4 regions of the Pseudomonas sp. B21-054 genome follow, and region 4 is predicted to be linked to each of the others. Evidence: predicted binding sites of a transcription regulator. Region 4 holds the regulator's gene; each other region holds the start of a gene.

Region 1 (4,594 bases), 3.4 Mb from region 4:
ATGACCCTTATTGCTATATTTGCAACTTTATCTGAAACATCCGCGGCCATTTCCCTGCCTTTCCTGGATGACGATGACCGCGAATATTATCTCTGGTTCCTGATCAGTTTCCCGTTCTATCTACTGCTGCTTTTTTTTATAACGCTCAACTTCAATTATCGCTCGTTATATTCGCCGTCCGACTTTCGCAAGAGCAAACACTTTATAAAGACCATGGATGACTCGTCCTCCCGACGTCGACGAGTATTACGGCGAGCGGGCAAGGTCAAAAGATTATTGATGCGCCATCATCGGCATAAACAGGAGGGTCCACAACGGGTCATTTTTCTTGTGTACAGCCAACCGGAAGACCTGATTGAGGCCTATCGGACAAACCATTTAAAACAGGCCACCGGACACACTGAGATCGTCCTGTACGTCATCTACAGCCGCGATAGCGCTGACGGAATGCCGGACAGGCAGGAAGGATGAGGGATCGAACAATAGCGTTGCACGACAGGAGGAGCCGAAAAAAAACGGCCTGCTCAAGGCAGGCCGTTTTCATATCGCCAGGATCAGAACAGCTTGCGACCCTTGTTTGCCGCAATACGCATGCGCAGGGCGTTGAGCTTGATGAAACCGGCTGCGTCGGCCTGGTTGTAAGCGCCACCGTCTTCTTCGAAGGTCGCGATGTTGGCATCGAACAGTGACTCGTCAGACTTACGCCCGGTAACGATCACGTTGCCTTTGTACAGTTTCAGGCGTACGACGCCGTTCACGTGGGCCTGGGAGGCGTCGATCATCTGCTGCAACATCAGACGCTCAGGGCTCCACCAGTAGCCGGTGTAGATCAGGCTGGCGTACTTGGGCATAAGCTCATCCTTGAGGTGAGCCACTTCGCGGTCCAGGGTGATCGATTCGATCGCCCGGTGAGCGCGCAGCATGATGGTGCCGCCTGGGGTTTCGTAGCAACCACGGGACTTCATGCCGACATAGCGGTTCTCGACGATGTCCAGACGACCAATGCCATGTTCGCCGCCGATGCGGTTCAGGGTCGCCAGCACCGTGGCCGGGCTCATTTCCACGCCGTCCAGGGCGACGATATCGCCGTTGCGATAGGTCAACTCCAGGTATTGCGGGGTGTCGGGAGCCTTCTCCGGGGAGACGGTCCAGCGCCACATGTCTTCTTCGTGCTCGGTCCAGGTGTCTTCCAGCACGCCGCCTTCATAGGAGATGTGCAGCAGATTGGCATCCATCGAGTACGGGGATTTTTTCTTGCCGTGACGCTCGATCGGGATCGCGTGCTTCTCGGCGTAGTCCATCAGTTTTTCACGGGACAGCAAGTCCCATTCACGCCACGGGGCAATGACTTTCACGCCTGGCTTGAGGGCATAGGCACCCAGCTCGAAACGCACCTGGTCGTTGCCTTTGCCGGTGGCGCCGTGGGAAATGGCGTCGGCGCCGGTTTCGTTGGCGATTTCGATCAGACGCTTGGCGATCAATGGACGGGCAATGGACGTACCCAGCAGGTACTCGCCTTCGTAAACGGTGTTGGCACGGAACATCGGGAACACGAAGTCGCGGACGAACTCTTCGCGCAGGTCATCGATGTAGATCTCTTTGACGCCCATGGCCTGAGCCTTGGCGCGTGCAGGCTCGACTTCTTCGCCCTGTCCCAGGTCAGCGGTGAAGGTCACCACTTCGCAGTTATAAGTGTCCTGCAGCCACTTGAGGATCACCGAAGTGTCCAGGCCGCCGGAATACGCCAGAACGACCTTGTTTACGTCCGCCATGCCATCACTCCACGGGTTGTACGGAAAGCCGGGAAGTCTAACGTCCAATGCGGATAATTTACAGAGGCGCGACAGCTTATGACGACGAAGCGACAGATTATGTCGAGTGAGCGACGGTCATCGCCGAATCAGGATGTGCGCGCCGTCGCCGGGGCGGGAGTCGGTGCCGAAGTCTTGGCCGGGGCAGCGGCCGGTGCCGGGACCTTGGCCGGGGCCGCGGTAGGTACTGGCGGCGTTGTCGGCTGCGACGCTGGCGCTTCGGTTGGCGCCACGCGCTGCAGGAGCACGACCACGCGGCGGTTCTTGGCCCGGTTGGCGGCGTTGGTATTGGGTGCCAGGGGATAACGTTCGCCATGGAAACGCAGGGTGATCTGCGACTCCTGGAAGCCATTGGCCTTGAAGAAGTCCTGGACCGCCAGGGCCCGGCGACGCGACAGCTCACGGTTGGTCAAGCGGTTGCCGCTGTTATCGGAGTGACCATCGAGTTCGACATGATTGACGCTCGGGTCGGCCTTGATGAAGTCGAGCATCACCTGCAACTGGGCCTTGGCCCGCGCATCGAGCTCGACTTCTTCGCCGGGGAAGCCGATCTGGGTCTGCTTCACCTGTTCGAAGTTCTTCGGCAGCAACTTGGCCACACAGCTCTGATAATCGCTGAAGGCCTTGTTGAAACGCACCGGCAGCAACCGGACTTCCGACACTCGACCGTCCTCGGTGTTGCGCCGTACCACAGGGCTACGACCGTCCATCAGCCCGCTGATCAAGCGACCGGCCTGGACCTGGGAGCTGTTGAACAATACATCGCCACTGCCAATGCTGACCGAACCCAGGTTGATATCGCCCCGCCCCGGTTGCCAGGGTGCCGCCGCCGCCAGCAGGGTCGCCGAACCGCCGCCGAGCATCGGGTTATAGGCCTTGAGCCTGAAGGTAGCCTGCTCACCTGCCCGACGCACGAACTCGCCGCTGCCGAAGTCGGTGATCGGCTGGCTCAACCGGCACTCGAACTTATCGCCTTCGACCGTCCACTCAATGCTCTCCAGACGGGTCTGGAAAGTGAGCGCCATGGCGGGAAAGCTGGCAAACACACTGAGCAAGGCTAAATAACGCTGGCGCACGGGCGGCTCCACTGGCTTTTATACAAAGTTCGACACACGCTGAAGGCATGACACCTGTCCGGGGCACTGCACGGATTCGTGGCACACCTGTAGGAGCTATCGGTAAGTTGCGGCAGAACTTGATAGCGGGTGCCTGAATCGGTCTTTTCCGGTAGCATTCCCCAGAGTTTGACCCGCCTGGAAGCCCCCCAATGTCCGACCGCCTGACCCTGCTGCGTCCCGACGACTGGCATATTCATCTTCGCGATGGTGCTGTGTTGACCCATACCGTCGCCGATGTCGCGCGCACCTTTGGGCGCGCAATCATCATGCCTAACCTGGTTCCGCCGGTGCGCAACGCCGCCGAGGCCGAGGGCTATCGCCAGCGCATCCTGGCCGCACGCCCGGCCGGCAGCCGCTTCGAACCGCTGATGGTGCTGTACCTCACCGACCGCACCCAACCCGAAGAAATACGCGACGCCAAGGCCAGCGGTTTTGTCCATGCCGCCAAGCTGTACCCCGCCGGCGCGACCACCAACTCCGATTCCGGCGTCACCAGCATCGACAAGATCTTCCCCGCACTGGAAGCCATGGCCGAAGTCGGGATGCCTTTGTTGATCCACGGTGAAGTCACCCGGGGTGACGTCGATGTGTTCGACCGCGAGAAAATCTTCATCGACGAGCACATGCGTCGCGTCGTGGAACGGTTCCCAACGCTCAAGGTGGTGTTCGAACACATCACCACCGGCGATGCCGTGCAGTTCGTCAACGAGGCCCCGGCCAACGTTGGCGCGACCATCACCGCGCATCACCTGCTGTACAACCGCAATCACATGCTGGTGGGCGGGATCCGGCCACACTTCTATTGCCTGCCGATCCTCAAGCGCAACACCCATCAGGAAGCCTTGCTCGACGCCGCCACCAGTGGCAGCGCCAAGTTTTTCCTCGGCACGGACTCGGCGCCCCACGCCCGGCACGCCAAGGAAGCGGCCTGCGGTTGCGCCGGCTGCTATACAGCCTATGCCGCCATCGAGATGTATGCCGAGGCGTTCGAACAGCGCAACGCGCTAGACAAACTCGAAGGCTTCGCCAGCCTGCACGGCCCGCGTTTCTATGGCCTGCCGACGAACACCGATCATATTACCCTGGTCCGCGACGAGTGGACCGCCCCCGCCAGCCTGCCCTTCGGCGAGCTGACTGTCATCCCGCTGCGCGCCGGTGAAAAACTGCGCTGGCGCCTGCTGGAGGAAAACGCGTGAGTGAAGATCATTTCGACGATGAACAGGATGGCAATGGCGGTTCGGGCGGCGCCCGTCACCCCATGGCAGCCCGGTTTCGCGGCTACCTGCCAGTCGTCGTCGACGTAGAGACCGGCGGCTTCAACTCGGCCACCGATGCGCTGCTGGAAATCGCCGCGACCACCATCGGCATGGACGAAAAAGGCTTTGTGTTCCCTGACCACACCTATTTTTTCCGCGTCGAACCGTTCGAAGGCGCCAACATCGAAGCGGCGGCCCTGGAATTCACCGGGATCAAGCTCGATCACCCACTGCGCATGGCGGTGAGTGAAGAGACGGCCCTGACCGACATTTTCCGTGGCGTGCGCAAGGCGCTGAAGGCCAACGGTTGCAAGCGCGCGATCCTGGTCGGCCATAACAGCAGCTTCGACCTGGGCTTCCTCAACGCCGCCGTCGCGCGCCTGGACATGAAGCGCAACCCGTTTCACCC
Region 2 (4,594 bases), 1.2 Mb from region 4:
GAGCAGCAATTGCAGGACGGCACACTGGTGGAATTATTGCCCGGATGGTCGCTGCCCGATGGCTGGCTGCAGGCAGTCTACCCCCACCGTCGCGGCGTGCTACCAGCGGTACGCGCATGGATCGATCATTTGGTGGAAGCTTTTGAGAGCTGTGGAGAAAGAACGATATGAGCTTGAGCGAAGAGGATGTCGCGCGGTTTTGCCTGGGCTTGCCTGGCGCCCGGGAAGACTACAAATGGGGCGGTGTACGAGTGTTCTCCATCGCTGGGAACAAGATGTTCGCCTTACAGGGCCTGCGGGGCGACTCATTGGCGTTCAAGGTCGACAAGGATCTGTTCCTCGGTCATTGCGACCGCCCGGGCATTCATCCGGCGCCTTATCTGGCGAGGGCCCAGTGGGTCATCATGGAAGTGCCCTACCCGTTGGGTGCCGATGAACTGCGTGGCTTGCTGCAGCGCTCTCACCAACTGGTGGTCAGCAAATTGCCCAAGCGCACGCAGGTCGGCTTGCTACTGTAGCGACCTTCAGAACAACGTCAGCAGGTGGCCGCCCAGGAACAATTGGTCGATCCAAAACACCTGGTGCAGCAGCACGATGAACCAGAACGCCATTTGAAACGACACCTTGCGGGTCTTGTGGCGAAACACCTGCTGCGCCAGCAGTGCCCCAGGCCAGCCGCCTGCCAGCTCCACGGCATGCAATACGTTCTCCGGGGTCCGCCAGGCGTCGGTGCGGGCCTTGCGCTTGTCGCTCCAGTACAGCAGGAACGCCACCGCACTGACGACCCCGTAGGCGATCATTGGCACCCATGATACCGCCCGCAGCCCGAGCACGAGCGCCCCGAACAGTGGCAAGGCACACAGCAGGGCAAACACCATCAGCTTGAGCCGCAGATGCTGCACGGCTCCACCGGTATCGCGCGCAGCGTGTTTGCGAGCCCCCGAATTCATGGCTTGGCAGCCGTCCAATCCACCCAACCGAACTGCCAGGTGGCGAGGATCAACAGGCCAAAAGCGATCCGGTACCAGGCAAACACCGCGTAGCTGTGGCTGGCAATGAAGCGCAGCAGGCCCTTGACCGCAATCATGGCAAAAATAAAGGCCGTGACAAAACCGATGGCGAACACCGGGAAGTCCGCCGGAACGAACAATTCGCGGTATTTATAGCCCGAGTAGACGGCCGCGCCGACCATGGTCGGCATCGCCAGGAAGAACGAGAACTCGGTCGCGGTCTTGCGCGACAACCCGAACAACAGCCCACCGATAATGGTCGCGCCGGAACGGGAGGTGCCGGGGATCATCGCAATGCACTGGGCCAGGCCGACTTTCAGCGAGTCCTTCCAGGTGATCTCGTCCACTGTTTCGGCGTGCACCTGGTGCTGGCGCTTCTCCGCCCAGAGCATCACCAAGCCGCCCACCACCAGCGCCGCAGCCACGGTGATCGGGTTGAACAGGTATTCGTGGATCAGGTCGGCAAACAGCACGCCCAATGCCACGGCGGGCAGGAAAGCGATCAGCAGATTGGCGGTAAACCGGCGGGCGCTGGGTTGAGTGGGCAAACCCAGCACCACATCGAAGATTTTACGGCGAAATTCCCAGACCACGGCCAGGATCGCGCCCAGCTGGATGATGATGTTGAACGCCATCGCGCGCTCGCCGCCGAACTCGAGCAAGTCAGCGACAATGATCTGGTGCCCCGTGCTGGAAATCGGCAGAAATTCCGTCAAGCCTTCTACCACGCCAAGAATCAGTGCCGAAAAGGCGGTCCACAAATCCATTCATCCCCCAAAAAAGACCTTGTTTGTGCAGGTCTCATTGCTAATCAAGTGTTATGCAGGTGCACGCAGCGGGTGCAAGATAACGGCGATCGTTCAAGAAAAACCAATGAAAAAATCACGTTGGGCTCAGGTTTTGCGCTGCGGGGCCGAAATCCTATCAGACAAGCCCTGATAACGCTGCCGCGTTGTGACTCAGGTCAATCACGCGTACCTGGCAGGCGCTAGAGTGCCGACCATCGTTATGACAAGAACAAGAAACCGGAGTGACAGCGTATGAATAGCTTGCGCAGTGTGTCGATCAGCCGACGCTTGTGGCTCATCCTGGTCGTGGCCATCGTGATGTTATTCACGTTGGGCGCTTTCATGCTTAAACAGATCCACAGCGACCTTTATCAAGCCAAGGTGCAGAAAACCCAGCATGTGGTACAGACCGCCAGTGGCGTGTTGAGCTATTACCACGGACTGGAAACAGCTGGCACCCTGACTCGCGACGCCGCGCAAAAGCAGGCCCTCAGCGCCGTGCGTGGCCTGCGCTATAACGAGACTGATTATTTCTGGATCAACGACCTGACGCCGGTCATGGTCATGCACCCGGCCAACCCGAAACTCGAAGGCCAGAACCTCTCGGCGATCCGCGACCCGAACGGTTATGCGCTGTTCAATGAGATGGTTGCCATCGCCAAGTCCAAGGGCGCCGGCATGATCAACTACCTCTGGCCTAAACCGGGTGCCGAGGCGCCGGTGGGCAAGACTTCCTACGTCAAACTGTTCGAGCCGTGGGGCTGGATCATCGGTTCGGGCGTGTACGTGGATGACGTGCAGGCCGAATTCCAATCCCAGCTGATCAAGGCTTCGGTCATCGGCCTGGTGATCACCCTGCTCATGGGGCTGCTGCTGACCCTGATTGTGCGCAGCATCGTTCGCCCCCTGCAGGAAACGGTCAACGCCATGGCCAATATCGCCAGCGGCGAGAGCGACCTGACCCGCACTCTCGACACCCACGGCCAGGACGAAGTCACGCAACTGGCGCGGCACTTCAACGCCTTTACCGCCAAGCTGCGGCAAGTGGTGACCCAGTTGCAAGCCTCGGCCAGCGCGCTGGGACAATCCTCCAACGAGTTGGGCAACGACGCCGCCCAGGCCCAGGAACGCAGCCAACAGCAGTCACAACAAATGGAACTGGTGGCCACGGCGATCAATGAAGTGACCTATGGCGTGCAGGACGTAGCGAAAAACGCCGAACACGCCGCCAGTGAAATGCGTGACGCCGAATCCCAGGCCCAGCAAGGCCAGGTCAATATCGACGGCAGCTTGCAACAAATCGACCGCCTCTCCCAGACCATTGACCAGGCCGTGGAAGTGATCCGCACCCTGGCCAGCGAAAGCACCCAGATCGGCAGTGTGCTGGAGGTGATCCGCTCCATTGCCGAGCAGACCAACTTGCTGGCCCTCAACGCCGCCATCGAAGCCGCTCGTGCCGGTGAGCAAGGCCGGGGCTTTGCGGTGGTAGCCGATGAGGTGCGACTGCTGGCCCAGCGCACGCAAAAGTCCACCGCTGAAATCCAGGCGATGATCGAACGCCTGCAGAACCATTCCGAAGCCGCGGTGAAGGTCATCAGCGACAGCAGCCGCGCCTCGCAGCTGACCATCGAACAGGCCGGCCTGGCGGGGGCCAGCCTCAATGCTATTGGCCAGGCCCTGCGCAACCTCAACAGCCTGAACGCGTCCATCGCCAGCGCCACCCTGCAACAGGCCCATGTAGTGGAAGACATCAACCAGAACGTCACCCAAGCGGCAGGCCTGTCCCACAGCACCGCCGTGGCGGCCGAACAGTCCAGCCTGGCGAGCACACGGCTCAAGGCGCTGAGCGAAGAGCTGAACGGGCTGCTCAAGCAGTTCCGGGTCTAAGACCTGTAGGAGAGGAGCGGGCCTGCTCGCGATGGCGGCAACACATTCAGCATCGATGCAAGCTGATCCATCGCTATCGCGAGCAAGCTCGCTCCCACATGGGTTTATGTATTGGGCTCAAATTCAGCGTCCACTGCAAATCCCTGTGGGAGCGAGCTTGCTCGCGATGACAGCAGCGCATTCAAGATTGAAGTTGGAGCTGCCCACGCCATAACGTTTACAATCCCCGCCCTCTTCTACTTCCCCAAGGAACCGCCATGTCCGGGCTTGAACTGTTTGCCGCAGCCCTCGGCGTGATCGCTGTCTGGTTGACCGTCAAGCAGAACCCCTGGTGCTGGCCGATCGGCCTGGTCATGGTGTTGCTGTACAGCTGGATTTTCTTCGAGGTGAAGTTGTACTCGGACATGTTGCTGCAGGTGATCTACGCCGTGCTGCAACTCTATGGCTGGTGGCAATGGACCCGCGCCGGGCAGCATCACGAGGGGCGCCAGGTGACGCGCCTGGGTGGGCCATCGGTGCTGCTCGGCCTGGCCATCGGTGCCGCAGGCAGCTTGCTGTTGGGCGCCGCCATGGCACACTGGACCGACGCCGCCCAGCCCTGGCTCGACGCCGCGCTCACCGGTTTCAGCCTCGTGGCCCAATGGTGGATGGCACAGAAGCGGGTGCAGTGCTGGCCGCTGTGGATCACCCTGGACGTTATCTTCGTTGGCCTGTTCATCTACAAAGACCTGCACCTGACGGCCGCGCTCTACGCCCTGTTCACCCTGTTGGCGGTACAAGGCTGGCGGGAATGGCGCGCCGACCCGGCCCTGCGCGCATGAAGGTGGTGGTGCTGACCGGCCCGGAATCCAGCGGCAAGAGCTGGCTCGCGGCGCAATTGCAGGCGCATTTCGGCGGTTTGCGGGTGGA
Region 3 (4,594 bases), 1.5 Mb from region 4:
AGTCTTGAGTCAGGTGGCACTGACCAAATGTCTATTGGCTTAGGCTGACACACCCCATCGCGAGCAAGCTCGCGATGGGGCCAGTCCAGGCACTAGATCCGGAAGCTACCCACCAACTGCTTCAACCGCGCCGCCTGCTGCTCCAGGTCGGCACAGGCCCGCAAGGTGGCTTGCAGGTTTTCCACGCCTTCCTGGTTCAGCGTGTTGATCTCGGTGATGTCGACGTTGATCGACTCCACCACGGCGGTCTGTTCTTCAGTGGCGGTGGCCACGGACTGGTTCATGCCGTCGATTTCACCGATGCGCTGGGTCACGCTGCCGAGGCGTTCGCCGGCCTGGTTGGCGATGCCGACGCTGCTTTCACTCTGGCGCTGGCTGTCGGTCATGGTCAGCACCGCTTCCCGCGCGCCGACTTGCAGCTCTTCGATCATCTTCTGTACTTGCTGCGCCGAATCCTGGGTGCGGTGAGCCAGGTTGCGTACTTCATCGGCTACTACCGCGAAGCCGCGTCCGGCTTCACCGGCCCGGGCAGCTTCGATGGCGGCGTTCAGGGCGAGCAGGTTGGTCTGCTGGGAAATACTGGTGATCACCTCGAGAATCTGGCCGATGTTCACCGTATTGCTGTTCAGGACTTCGATGTTGCCGCACGAGTCGCTGATCTTGGCCGACAGCTGCTGCATGGCCGCGATGGTTTTATCCACCACGTGCTGACCGTCTTCGGCCAGGCTGCGGGCTTCGCTGGAGTGCTGCGAGGCGAGGGCGGCGTTCTGGGCGATTTCCTGGGCGGCGGCGCCGAGTTGGTTGATGGCCGCGGCCACGCTGCTGGTGCGCGAAGCCTGCTGGTCGGAATTGAACATCGACGAGTTGGAGGCGCTGACCACGCGCAGGGCGACTTCGTTGACCTGGCCGGTGGCCGAGGCCACTTCGCGGATCGAGGTGTGAATGCGTTCGACAAAGCGGTTGAACGACGTGCCCAGTGCGCCGAATTCGTCATGGCCGTGAATGACCAGGCGCCGGGTCAGGTCGCCTTCGCCTTCAGCGATGTCGTGCATGGCGCGGCCCATGGTCAACAGCGGCTGCATCAGTACGCGGATCAGCATGCCCAGCAGGGCGATGATGAACACCACGGCAATGGTCATGGCGATCAGCGCCGAGGTACGGAACTCGCTGAGCATCGCCAGGGCGGTGTCTTTGTCGAGCACCAGCGCGACATACCAGTTGGCTCCCGGCACGCCATTGACTTGCGTGAAGGAGATGAATTGAGCCTTGCCGTCGAGCTCCACTTCCTTCATGCCCGGGCTGACTTGCAGCGCAGCGCCGGGGTAGGCCTCGGCCAGGGTCTTGAGCACGCGCTTGCTGTCGGGGTGGACCAGGATCTTGCCGTCGGCGCTGACGATGAACGCGTGGCCGTGGCCACCGAAGTTCAGCGAGTTGATGATGGCGCTGACGCTCGACAGGTCGATGTCCGCACCGGCCACGCCAATCATCTGGCCCTGGTGCTGTACCGGCGTGGCGACGGTGATCACCAGCTTGCCCGACGAGGCGGCGATGTAGGGTTCGGTGACGATGGCTTGTTGTGCGCTGTTGGCGGCCTTGTACCAGCCACGGGCGCGCGGGTCGTAGTCGGCGGCGCGATTGCCGGCCGGTACCGAGAACATCACGCCGTCAGTGCCGCCGAAATAGCTGAGCTGGAAGTTGCCGGTGTACGCCGGCAGGCCCACGGCGCGTTTGAGGCTGTCGGCGCTGCTGCCGTCCACCGCGATCTGTTGGGCCAGCGATTGCAGCAGTTGAGTGCGACCTTCGACCCACGTCTGAATGTTGCGACTGGTCAGGCTGCCGAGTTCCTGCATGGAGGTTTCGGTGCTGGCGTGCAGGCTTTGGCGTTGACGATAGTCGTTGAACAGGATGAAACAGGCGAATGCAACGGCCACCACGAGGGCGGCAGCCAGCAGGATTTTATGGCTGAATTTCATGTTTCTGGTCATTAAGAACACTACCGCGGAGGGACGGGTCAGAAAGGGCTGTCAATTTGCCATAGCGCAGGCTTTTGCGCTGTTACTTTTTATCGGCGCGAAAGTCCGGCCCATCAGGCGTCAGGGGCCCAATCCCGACGGAAGGTACGACGGCGTCACAAATCGGTTGATTCATCGATGAAACACCTCTTTACAGCCAATAAATACTGGGGGCGTCAGGGAACCAGATAGGGGTTTTCTCTTCTAAGGATCAGGTTGGCACCCTGCCACCTCCCTTCCGTTTCAGGAGTTACACCATGTCGCTGCGATCTATCGCTCTGCTGTTTATGTGCGTCGTGTTGACCGCATGCAGCAAGGTCAACCAGGAAAACTATTCGAAACTGTCGGCCGGCATGCCCAAGGCTGAAGTCGAGACGTTACTGGGGAAACCGACCGATTGTTCGGGCGCGCTCGGCATGTCCAGTTGCACCTGGGGCGACCAGAAAAGCTTTATCAGCGTGCAGTACGCCGGTGACAAAGTGTTGATGTTTTCCGGCCAAGGCCTGAAGTAAACCGGGGCCACGTGCCCGCGGGAGAAAAATAATGATGCGGTTATTGTTAGTGCTTTTAGCTGGCCTGGTTTTGGCTGGCTGTGCCACTTCTGGCGAAGATCCGTTGGCGCCCAAGACTGTCGATAGTGTCAACCTCAAGCGTTACCAAGGGACCTGGTACGAGTTGGCCCGCCTGCCCATGTATTTCCAGCGCAACTGTGCGCAATCCGAGGCTCACTACACCCTCAAGCCTGACGGCGATGTGGGTGTGCTCAATCGTTGCCTGACCTCGGACTGGCAGTGGGAAGAAGCCAGGGGCACCGCTACGCCGCAAGTGCCGGGCAAGACCGATAAGCTCTGGGTCGAGTTCGACAACTGGTTTTCGCGGATCGTGCCGGGCGTGGCGAAAGGGCAATATTGGGTGCTGTACGTCAGCGACGACTACAAGACCGCCATCGTCGGCGACCCGAGCCGTCGCTACATGTGGCTGCTGTCCCGTACGCCGACGGTCAATAGCGTTGTGCGTGAAGAACTGCTGAGCAAGGCGCGTCAGCAGGGCTATGACACGACACGGTTGATCTGGCGTGCGTCGGATCGGCAGATGGCCAAGACTTCGGATTAACTGCCTCCGAAAGCCAATGTGGGAGCGGGCTTGCTCGCGAAGACGGACTTGCAGTCAACATCTCTGTTGGAATGTGAAGGCCTCTTCGCGAGCAACCCCGCTCCCACATTTTTTATCCGCGTCAGTCTAGAAGTTCGCGCAATACCTGGGTAAACGCCCGGGCGCTTTCCTCTTCGCCGGCATGACGCCCGTCCCGCACAACCCACTGTCCGTCGACCATCACGTCGCGCACCTGACGATCCCCGCCAGCAAACAACCAGCGATTGAGGATCCCGTCGCCACGGGCCGTCGCCAGGTACGGATCGTTGCCATCGAGCACCAGCCAGTCGGCGCGCTTGCCGATCTCGAGGGCGCCGACCGGTTGCCCCAAGGCTTGGGCGCCACCGTCCAGCGCCGCATCAAACAAGGTGCGACCGACCATCGGCTGATCCGTCCGGTACAAGCGGTTGCGCCGTTGATCCCGCAGCCGTTGGCCGTATTCCAGCCAGCGCAATTCTTCCACCACGCTCAATGACACATGGCTGTCGGAACCGATGCCCAGCCGCCCACCCTGAGCGAGGAACTCCACGGCCGGGAAGATACCGTCGCCCAGGTTGGCTTCGGTGGTCAGGCACAGGCCGGCAATCGCCCGGCTTTTGGCCATGAGGCTGACTTCCTGGGCGTTGGCATGGGTGGCGTGGACCAGGCACCAGCGCTGATCCACCTCGGTATTTTCGTACAACCATTGCAGCGGACGGGCGCCGCTCCAACTCAGGCAGTCATCCACCTCTTTCTGCTGCTCGGCGATATGAATGTGCACCGGGCAATCGCGGTCGCTCGCGGCCAGCACCTCTTGGATCTGCCCAGGCGTCACGGCACGCAAAGAGTGAAAGCACAAGCCCAGCGCCTGAACCGGTTGCCCGGCCAGGATCGGCTGCAAGCGTGACTGGAGCTTCAGGTAGTTTTCGGTGCTGTTGATGAAGCGCCGCTGTCCATCATTGGGTGCCTGGCCGCCAAAGCCGGAGTGGCTATAGAGCACCGGCAACAGCGTCAGGCCGATGCCGGCGGCGCTGGCGGCATGGCTGATGCGCAAGGCCAGCTCCGCCGGATCGGCGTAAGGCGCGCCGTCGGTGTCGTGATGCACATAGTGGAACTCGGCGACCGAGGTGTAACCGGCCTTGAGCATTTCGATGTATAGCTGGCGAGCGATGATGCCGAGTTGATCGGGGCTTATTTTTCCGACGAGACGGTACATCAGGTCGCGCCAGGTCCAGAAACTGTCGTTGGGATTGCCCGCCACTTCCGCCAGTCCGGCCATGGCGCGCTGGAAGGCGTGGGAGTGCAGGTTCGGCATGCCCGGCAGCAGCGGCCCCCTCAACCGTTCGGCGCCGTCTGCGTGAGAATCGGCCTGGACATGAGTCAGGACGCCCTTGGCGTCGACTTCAAGACGTACAGCATTGGCCCATCCACTAGGCAGGAGTGCGCGTTCG
Region 4 (4,594 bases):
GGTCACTGCCAGCCGCGGCGGCGGTAGGCTTGGCCGGTTTCGGCGCGGAAGCAATCGCCGAATCCAGCGCGTCAACGGCAAACGTGCCCTTGCCGTGCAACTGATCGAGCAAGGCTTCGAATTCGTCGTCGGTGATGTCGGAGTTGTCGCCCGCCGCTTTCGGGGCGGCCGGGGCCGCCGCTGGGACGGCTGCATCGGGAGCGAACTGGCCTTTGCCATGGAGCTGGTCGAGCAACGACTCGAACTCGTCGTCGGTGATTTCATCACTGGCGGCAGCAGTCACATTGGCGGGCGCAGCAGGGGCTACCGACGCTGTCGGGGCCTCGGCCTGGGCCTTGACGGCGTTCAGCGAGTCCAGCAACTGTTCAAATTCGTTATCGGTGATGTCGCCCGATTCCTCGGCGACCGGTTCTTCAACGGCGGCCTCGACAGCCGGAGCGGGTTCGTCCGCCGATTGCGGCTCCGCCAGGCGTGCCAGCGCAGCGAGCAACTCAGGCGTGGCCGCGGTGATCGGCGAGCGCTCACGCACTTCGCTGAACATGCTATTGACCGCATCCAGCGCTTCAAGCACCACGTCCATCAGTTCCGAATCAACGCGGCGTTCACCCTTGCGCAGGATGTCAAACACGTTCTCGGCAATGTGGCAGCACTCCACCAGCTCATTGAGCTGGAGGAAGCCGGCGCCTCCTTTTACAGTGTGGAAACCGCGAAAAATTGCATTGAGCAAGTCCGCATCATCCGGTCGGCTTTCCAGCTCGACCAGTTGTTCAGACAGTTGCTCTAGAATCTCGCCGGCCTCAACCAGGAAATCCTGAAGGATCTCTTCATCGGCGCCGAAGCTCATTAATGGCTGCTCCTAAAACAGGGCTAAAACTCAGAATCCAAGGCTGGACAGCAAATCGTCCACATCGTCCTGACCGGACATAACGTCTTCTCTTTTATCGGCATGAATCTGCGGACCTTCACCCTGAGAGAGATGTTTTTGTGGATCTTTTTCAGCAAGGATCGCTTCACGGTCGTGTTCGATGCCTGCAAAGCGGTCGACCTGGCTGGCCATCAACACCAGTTTGAGCAGATTACTTTCGACTTCGGTGACCAATTGGGTCACGCGCTTGATCACCTGACCGGTCAGGTCTTGATAGTCCTGAGCCAGCAGAATGTCGTTGAGATTGCTTGCCACCGCGCGGCTATCGGCGCTGCTACGCGTCAGGAAACCGTCGACCCGCCGGGCCAGGTCCCGAAACTCCTCAGCGCCGACTTCGCGCCGCATGAACCGACCCCAGTCGGTGCTCAAGGCCTGGGCTTCCTCGCTCAGGCCATTGACCAGCGGCGTTGCGCTTTCCACCAGGTCCATGGTGCGGTTCGCTGCGGCCTCGGTCAGCTTGACCACATAACCCAGACGCTCGGTGGCGTCGGTGATCTGCGAGACTTCCTCGGCCTGGGGCATGTTCGGGTCGATCTGGAAATTGACAATGGCGCTGTGCAATTCACGCGTGAGCTTGCCCACTTCCTGATACAGACCCCGGTCACGGGTCTGGTTGAGCTCATGGATCATTTGAACCGCATCGCCAAAACGACCTTTTTCAAGGCTGTCGACCAGTTCGCGGGCATGTTTTTTCAGGGTCGATTCAAAATCGCCCATTGAAGATTCGTTATCCATAGCTCCCCCGTGGCGCGGTTAACCGATGCGTTCGAAGATTTTCTCGATCTTCTCTTTCAACGCCTGGGCCGTGAAGGGTTTGACCACATAGCCGTTTACACCGGCCTGAGCCGCTTCGATGATCTGCTCGCGCTTGGCTTCGGCAGTCACCATCAGCACGGGAAGGTGCTTGAGTTTTTCGTCGGCGCGCACATGGCGCAGCAAGTCGATACCGGTCATGCCGGGCATGTTCCAGTCAGTCACCAGAAAGTCGATGCTCCCGCTGTTGAGGACCGGAATGGCAGTGGTGCCATCGTCGGCCTCGACCGTGTTGGTGAACCCAAGGTCACGCAACAGGTTTTTTATGATCCGCCGCATCGTTGAGAAGTCATCAACGATGAGGATTTTCATGTTCTTGTCCAATTCGACCTCCAAGCAGTCTTAAACGCGTCCAGCACCTGAACGCGCCATTTCAATCAATCCGGCACAACACTCGACAACGGTCTGGAGCCCCGCGAATGGAGACTGGCGCAGTGCTTGCCAGACCAACCTCGTTCGCAGTGTCCCCACACTGCAGTCAGCGCGCTCGCCACTCCCCCAAACGCCCCCGCAAACGGGCCGCGCACTGGCTGTGTAACTGGCTGACCCGCGATTCGCTGACCCCCAGGACCTCACCGATTTCCTTGAGATTCAGCTCTTCGTCGTAGTACAACGCCAAGACCAGTCGCTCACGCTCCGGCAAATTGGCAATCGCATCCGCCAGCGCGCTCTGGAAACGCTCATCTTCCAGGTCACGCGACGGCTCCATGTGAGCACTCGCATTGTCCTCGTGCAGCCCTTCGTGTTCGCCGTCCTGCAACAGGTCGTCGAAACTGAACAGGCGGCTGCCCAAGGTATCGTTCAAAATCCCGTAATAATCATCGAGACTCAACTGGAGTTCGGCCGCAACCTCGTGATCTTTAGCGTCACGCCCGGTTTTAGCTTCAATAGCGCGAATCGCGTCACTGACCATACGGGTATTACGGTGCACCGAACGCGGTGCCCAATCGCCCTTGCGGACTTCATCGAGCATCGCCCCACGGATGCGAATACCGGCATACGTCTCGAAACTGGCGCCCTTGCTCGCATCGTATTTATTCGATACTTCGAGCAGGCCGATCATGCCCGCCTGGATCAAGTCCTCGACCTGGACACTGGCCGGCAACCGCGCCAACAAGTGATAGGCGATACGCTTGACCAGTGGCGCATAACGCTCAATCAGTTCGTATTGGGCGTCCCGTGCCGATTTTTTGTAGAGATGGTTGTAACCGCTGGCAGTCATAGCACGGGCCCTGCTGTTTGTTGCACAAGACGCTCGACGAAAAATTCCAGATGCCCGCGAGGGTTGGCCGGCAGTGGCCAGGTGTCGACCTTCTGGGCGATCGCCTTGAACGCCAGCGCGCATTTGGAACGGGGAAAAGCTTCATAAACGGCACGTTGCTTCTGGACGGCCTTGCGTACGCTTTCGTCGTACGGCACGGCGCCGACGTATTGTAGGGCGACGTCCAGGAAGCGATCGGTGACCTTGGTCAACTTGGCGAACAGGTTGCGCCCTTCCTGCGGGCTCTGGGCCATGTTGGCCAGGACGCGGAAGCGGTTCATGCCGTAGTCACGGTTCAATAACTTGATCAGGGCGTAGGCGTCGGTGATGGACGTCGGTTCGTCGCAGACCACCAGCAGTACTTCCTGGGCGGCGCGGACGAAACTGACGACCGAGTCACCGATACCGGCTGCGGTGTCGATCACCAGCACATCGAGGTTGTCACCGATGTCGCTGAAGGCCTGGATCAGGCCCGCGTGCTGGGCCGGGGTCAGATGAACCATGCTCTGGGTGCCAGAGGCCGCCGGCACGATGCGAATACCGCCTGGCCCCTGCAGCAGCACGTCGCGCAGTTCGCAGCGACCTTCGATGACGTCCGCCAGCGTGCGCTTGGGGGTGAGCCCCAGCAGCACATCGACGTTCGCCAGGCCCAGGTCGGCGTCCAGCAGCATGACCCGTCGGCCAAGCTCTGCCAGAGCCAGGGACAAGTTCACTGACACGTTAGTCTTCCCGACGCCACCTTTGCCGCCGGTCACCGCGATCACCTGTACGGGATGCATGCTGCCCATGTTCGTTCTTTACCTTGTCTTACTTAGACGGAGGCCACATTACTGGCTGCGCGTTCCCATTCGGAACAATGCATGGCAGACCATCGATGTAGGTACAAAAAATATTCATGATTACCTCAGCCGACCTGTTTGGTCGGGCTGTGGTAGATGTCAGCGAACATGTCAGCCATGGCTTCCTCGCTGGGTTCTTCCTGCATTTGCACACTCACGGCACGACTGACCAGTTGATGACGGCGCGGCAGATGCAAATCATCCGGGATCCGCGGTCCGTCGGTCAGATAGGCCACCGGTAGTTCATGACCGATCGCCAGGCTCAACACCTCGCCCAGGCTTGCCGTTTCGTCCAGCTTAGTCAGGATGCAGCCGGCTAGCCCGCAGCGTTTGTAGCTGTGGTACGCGGCGGTTAGAACCTGCTTTTGGCTGGTGGTTGCCAACACGAGATAATTTTTTGACCGAATGCCGCGCCCGGCCAGGCTTTCGAGCTGCATGCGCAGGGCCGGATCGCTGGCTTGCAGGCCGGCGGTATCGATCAGCACGACGCGTTTGCGCAGCAGTGGTTCCAGTGCCTGGGCCAGGGACTGGCCCGGATCCACATGGGTCACCGACACATTGAGGATCCGGCCCAAGGTCTTGAGTTGTTCCTGAGCGCCGATGCGGAAACTGTCCATGCTCACCAGGGCAATGCTCTGGGCACCGTACTTGAGTACATAACGGGCGGCGAGCTTGGCCAGGGTGGTGGTCTTGCCCATGCCGGCAGGGCCGACCATCGCAATCACTCCACCCTCTTCCAGCGGTTCGACTTCCGGT

The links. The regulator FliA, encoded in region 4, starts transcription of late flagellar genes. The targets are predictions, from matches to a motif close to CTAAAGTTTNNNNNNNNNNNGCCGNTAA.
Region 1: the regulator FliA is predicted to act here: its motif matches at 2,984-3,011, upstream of LOY70_RS23240 (flagellar protein MotY).
Region 2: the regulator FliA is predicted to act here: its motif matches at 1,903-1,930, upstream of LOY70_RS13665 (methyl-accepting chemotaxis protein).
Region 3: the regulator FliA is predicted to act here: its motif matches at 2,063-2,090, upstream of LOY70_RS01840 (methyl-accepting chemotaxis protein).

Annotation. Positions count from the first base shown of each region.
Region 1 is NZ_CP087204.1:5,345,700-5,350,293, forward strand. Features, by position in the region: gene LOY70_RS23230 (hypothetical protein) at 1-471, shown strand, start outside; gene LOY70_RS23235 (argininosuccinate synthase) at 555-1,772, opposite strand; gene LOY70_RS23240 (flagellar protein MotY) at 1,901-2,887, opposite strand; gene pyrC (dihydroorotase) at 3,079-4,125, shown strand; gene rnt (ribonuclease T) at 4,122-4,594, shown strand, end outside.
Region 2 is NZ_CP087204.1:3,035,350-3,039,943, reverse strand. Features, by position in the region: gene LOY70_RS13685 (LysR substrate-binding domain-containing protein) at 1-171, shown strand, start outside; gene LOY70_RS13680 (MmcQ/YjbR family DNA-binding protein) at 168-518, shown strand; gene LOY70_RS13675 (DUF1294 domain-containing protein) at 525-950, opposite strand; gene LOY70_RS13670 (undecaprenyl-diphosphate phosphatase) at 947-1,777, opposite strand; gene LOY70_RS13665 (methyl-accepting chemotaxis protein) at 2,051-3,685, shown strand; gene pnuC (nicotinamide riboside transporter PnuC) at 3,943-4,506, shown strand; gene LOY70_RS13655 (AAA family ATPase) at 4,503-4,594, shown strand, end outside.
Region 3 is NZ_CP087204.1:411,455-416,048, forward strand. Features, by position in the region: gene LOY70_RS01840 (methyl-accepting chemotaxis protein) at 93-1,985, opposite strand; gene LOY70_RS01845 (hypothetical protein) at 2,270-2,524, shown strand; gene LOY70_RS01850 (lipocalin family protein) at 2,556-3,125, shown strand; gene LOY70_RS01855 (formimidoylglutamate deiminase) at 3,247-4,594, opposite strand, start outside.
Region 4 is NZ_CP087204.1:1,867,718-1,872,311, reverse strand. Features, by position in the region: gene LOY70_RS08315 (chemotaxis protein CheA) at 1-844, opposite strand, end outside; gene LOY70_RS08310 (protein phosphatase CheZ) at 875-1,660, opposite strand; gene LOY70_RS08305 (chemotaxis response regulator CheY) at 1,679-2,050, opposite strand; gene fliA (RNA polymerase sigma factor FliA) at 2,217-2,960, opposite strand; gene fleN (flagellar synthesis regulator FleN) at 2,957-3,787, opposite strand; gene flhF (flagellar biosynthesis protein FlhF) at 3,904-4,594, opposite strand, start outside.